2 regions of the Duganella sp. GW821-FHT07F09 genome follow, and region 1 is predicted to be linked to the other one. Evidence: predicted binding sites of a transcription regulator. Region 1 holds the regulator's gene; the other holds the start of a gene.
What was found. The regulator LexA, encoded in region 1, represses DNA repair genes until DNA is damaged. The targets are predictions, from matches to a motif close to ACTGTATNNNNATACAGT.

Region 1 (2,397 bases):
GCATCGAGCGCCAGATCCACCACTATGGCTCGACCTTGAACGCGGTGCCGCTGTTCGACGCCTACCGCGCCAACCCGGCCGACCTGCACCTGCTGCGCGTGGCCTACGGCGGCCTGCTGGGCGGCATCACCAACATCGACCGCGACGGTTTCTCGTCGGCCGCCTTCCACGCCTGGCCCGACATGATGCGCTGGGACGCCTACAGCGGCGACTACGGCATGGGCTTCTACGGCCACGCCTACGCCACCGCGACCTATGTGCTGAAGGACCCGACCTTCGGCTGGCTCAGCTTCGGCGGCAACATGAAAGTGGCTAATAATGGCGTGGTCCAGGTCACGCCGAAGGACAGCGCGCGCACGCGCCTGTTCGTGGCGCCGGCGCGCGCCTGGATCACGCTGGAGGCGGGCAAGATCGACGCCGCCACCTACGATCCGAAAAGCCGCGCCATCACGCTGGAGCTGGCGCCGGCCACCGCCACCACGCCGGCGGCCAGGCTGCTGGTCGAGAGTCCGGGCGGAAAATTCAAGCCGCAGGGACAGGTCGCCGAGCGCGGCGGATATAAGATTCCGCTGACGGCGGCGCCGACGCGCGTGCTGCTGAAGCCACGATGACAGGGGTTGAAGGAACTTTTTTCATTTTATTTCGTTGAACACAACAAATTTCCTTGCATTGCGGGCCATACTGTACAAAAATACAGACTGTCTATATACACAGGCCCAACTGCACTCATGATCAAGCTCACCGCACGTCAGGAACAAATTCTCAATCTGATCAAGGATGCCATCGAAAACACCGGCTTCCCGCCGACGCGCGCCGAGATCGCCAACGAACTGGGCTTCAAATCCGCCAACGCGGCAGAGGAGCACCTGCAGGCGCTGGCGCGCAAGGGCGCCATCGAGATCGCCGCCGGCACCTCGCGCGGCATCCGCTTGCTGGGCGTGCACGCCGAACCGGCCACGACTAAGGTGCCGGTGTCGCTGATGATGTCGTTGCCGTTGATCGGCCGCGTGGCCGCCGGCTCGCCGATTTTGGCGCAGGAAAACCTGGAAACGAGCTACAGCGTCGATCCGGCGATGTTTTCGTCCAAGCCCGATTACCTGCTCAAGGTGCGCGGCGAGTCGATGCGCGACGCCGGCATCATGGACGGCGACCTGCTGGCGGTGAAGAAGGTCGACAGCGCCAAGAACGGCCAGATCGTCGTCGCGCGGATCGGCAACGACGTCACGGTCAAGCGCTACCGCAAGACCGGCACCTTGGTTGAACTGTTGCCGGAGAATCCGGACTTCAAGATCATCAAGGTCGATCCAGAAGCGGACGAGTTCGCGCTGGAAGGCCTGGCGGTCGGCCTGATGCGCAGCTGGCACTAAGCCGGGCCTCAGGCAGATGGTTCAACGTGGAGACACGTAGGGCGGATTAGCGAAGCGTAATCGGCCATGTATGCGCCGCGTTGACGCTTGCATGGCCGATTACGGCGTTCCGCCTAATCCGCCCTACGTGTTTTAGAAGTATCTTGCCTTCCCGTTTCACATCGCCATCGGCTTGGGGACGATGATCGGGAACGCGCTGTTGAGCGCGCGCCGTGCGATGTCGTCCGACCCCATGTGCGAATTCGACATCAACACCACGCCGCGCCGCGCGACCTCGTCGAAACCGATATACGTGCGGTAGCCGCCCGTGCCGCCGTTATGCCAAACGATGCGCGAGCCGTTCTGCTCGAGCACATGCCAACCCAGCGCGATCGATTGCCCCGGCTTGCCCTCCAGCGCATGGCGCGCCTGGTGCGTCGTCCGCATCGCATCATATAGCTGCGACTTACGCAGCCCCATGTTCGCGCCCACGAACTTCAGCATGTCGGCCGTCGACGAGCGCAGCGCGCCCATCCCCGCCAGCACCGGCATGTCCCAGTTGGCAGCCGGCATGCCCGGCATCTCGTAGCCGACCGCCAGATGCCGGCGCATCGCCGGCGTCAAGGTCACGGCAGTACTGGTCATGCCCAGCGGGCCGGTGATGCGCTGGCGCACCAGCGTTTCATAGTCCGTCTTCACGCGCAGCGTCAGAATATGTCCCAACAAGCCGACGCCCGCGTTGGAATACTCATACTTCTCGCCGGCCGGACGCGCCGGCGTGAAGCCGGAGACAAACGCGTACAGCTGCGGCACGGTGTAATCGGCGAACGGGTTGTTGTCATCCTTGGGCGCCAAATTGGACGGGATGCTCGGAATGCCGGACAGCTGCGACGACAAATCCGCCAGCGTGATCTGGCGCTCGCCGACGGCGGGCAATGTGACGGGCAAATAGCGCGCTGCGGGGTCGTCGAGGCCGATCTCGCCGACGCGCGCCAGCTCGCTCAGCAAAGTGGCGGTGAACACCTTGGTGATCGAGCCGATCTCATAGACC
Region 2 (2,397 bases), on a different contig from region 1:
CGGGGAAGCCGCTGCGGTTGGCCTTGATGTCGAGCAGGATGCGCTCGAAGGCGCGCTTCAGGTGCAGCGGCGGGATGCAGTCGAGCGCCAGCCCGATCAGGTCCTCGTCGAGCGCCTCCCAGTACAGGAAAGGCGACTGGATGCCGGTCTTGGCCGCGTAGTTGGCCAGGATGGTGGCGCGGTACTCATCGCCGTCGAGCTGCGCCAGGCAGTTGGCGAATTGCTGCGCGCGGCGGCGCTGGAAATCGGCGCTGTGCAGGTCGGCCGGACCGCGATGGTAGGGATGGAAGAAGGCGCCCGGTATCGGGCAGAACACCGCGTCCCAGCACAGCAGCCCGAACAGGGAGTTGATCAGCGAATTTTCAACGTAGTAGACCGGCGCGTCGTCGCGCGTCAGATGGTCGCGCACGACGAATTCGACGTAGCTCGGCTCCGGCGGCGGCGGCAGGCTCAGATCGATGCGCAGCGCCTGCGCCAGCGGCGTGCGCGGCGGCTTGGCGTGGCCCAGCTTGCGCGCCAGGCGTGGCGCCATGCGCAGCAGTTGCTGGCGTTCGGCCTCGCTCTCGGGCTGTTGCAGCGCGACCTGAAGCAAATCAAAAGCTTCGCGCGGCTGTTCGTCTTTTTCCAGCACGCGGATGGCGCGCGCGCGGGCGCCCGGATAGTGGCAGCTTGCATAGAGCGCGTGCGCGGCCTTCCAGTCGGCCAGCTTTTCCACATGCTGGGCGATGGTGAAGGTCAGCTTGTCGCGGCGGCTGCGCAGCCATTCGTTATCGTCCGAGCAGGGCGGCAGATCGCGGATCACGTCGGCCGGGTCCTCGCCATCGACAAAACGCTCGTGGCAACGGTGCAGCATCAGGAAATCGTCGATGTCGCGGCGGCTGCGGAAGCCGCGCGCGGCCGGCGAAAACGCCACCTTCTCGTACTGGTAGATGCCCAGGTCGGACAGCACGAACTCGGTCCAGTCCTGGTGATAGTTGCCGAAGAAGATAAGGCGCAGGCGGTCGCACAGTTGCTGCGTCAGATGGCTGTAGACATGGTCGCCGGAATTCTCGTACCAGTTCGAAAAGCGGTGCCGGCCATCGTACTGCTCGCGCAGCGCCTCCAGTTGCTCGCTCTTGCGCAACTGCCGCACGTGCGGCGCCAGCTGGAAGATCTTGCCGATCTCCGGCTTTTGCAGCAAATCGAACAGCTGTTCCAGGTCCAGCAGCGGATCTTCCTCGATCAGGCCCAGCGCGGTGAGCGGACGGGCGGCCTCGTGCGCGCTACCGATTTCGGCGTAGGCCAGCTTGCTCGCCCGGAATAGCGTTCCCTTGCGCATGACCATGCGCACCAGCAGCGCGCGCGACGCCTGCGGCAGCGTGGGAAAGGCGGTGATGAAGTCGCGTTCCTCGGTGGTCAGCAGATCGTCGTAACGGTCGCCTATCCACGCCAGCACCTGATGGAAGTTATCCAGGTAATAAAACGCGTTGTCGAGAACTTTGATCATTGCAGGGGAAGCGGAAGCGAGGAGAACGATAAACTGTATTTATATACAGTGTATCGCTTTCAGCACCGCTTGCCCAGCAAAATCAACTCCGGGGTCAGGTCCACCAATTCTACACAAGCTCGGCGCTATAGCATCGATACAGCACAGTTCGTGTAGAAATGGTGGACCTGACCCCGGATTATGCCCCCGGATTAGAGGGATCGATCAGGCTTGCTTGGCGGCGGGGGTGTTTTTTTCCACCATTTCGCTGGCTTTGGCGATTTGCGCCTCCACCGACTGTACCGCCTGCTTGGTGGCTTTGGTCACCTGCTCGTAGCCGTTGAAGGCGTTGTCGATGGCGGTTTTGACGATCTGCACCGCGTTTTCCGAGCCCGGACGCACGTTTTTGGTGACGTCGTAGATCAGCGCGCTCAGATTGCTCTTGGCCTCGGCCACATGGGCGTCGGCGGCGCGGGTGAACTCTTCGCGGATCTCGGCGATGATCAGGCCCAGCTGCTGGTTGTAGGCGTTCGCGCCGGCGACGCCGGGCTGCAGCTTGGCGGCGGCCAGGCTCATCGCCGCTTTCGGGTCGGCCGCCTGGCTCATTTCCTTGCCTGTGGCCAGGCCGTCCTCCATCTGCGACTTGGCGGTCGCCATGTTCAGCGCGACCACCTGCTCGACGCCTTGCACGGCTTTGCTGGTCAGTGCGTTAAATGTTTCAAGTTGGAATTCAAACAGGGCTTTGGTGGCGTTGGCAAATTGCTCGGGATTCGTAAACATACAGTCTCCTCATTATGATGATGGTATGTAATGCCCCGGGGTTCTCCCGTGTTGTTGTGGGTCCATTATTTAGCAAGAACTAACTTTTCGCAACGGCTATCTTTGTACGGTCCCGCCACCTTCTCCCAGCCGGCGCCGAGCGGGGTTTGCGA

Region 2: the regulator LexA is predicted to act here: its motif matches at 1,519-1,536, upstream of AC07P1_RS16850 (VRR-NUC domain-containing protein).

What each region holds. Positions count from the first base shown of each region.
Region 1 is NZ_JBWKQJ010000001.1:632,562-634,958, forward strand. Features, by position in the region: gene AC07P1_RS02900 (DUF5695 domain-containing protein) at 1-611, shown strand, start outside; gene lexA (transcriptional repressor LexA) at 729-1,367, shown strand; gene AC07P1_RS02910 (serine hydrolase domain-containing protein) at 1,524-2,397, opposite strand, start outside.
Region 2 is NZ_JBWKQJ010000006.1:52,782-55,178, reverse strand. Features, by position in the region: gene AC07P1_RS16850 (VRR-NUC domain-containing protein) at 1-1,486, opposite strand, end outside; gene AC07P1_RS16845 (phasin family protein) at 1,691-2,245, opposite strand; gene AC07P1_RS16840 (hypothetical protein) at 2,311-2,397, opposite strand, start outside.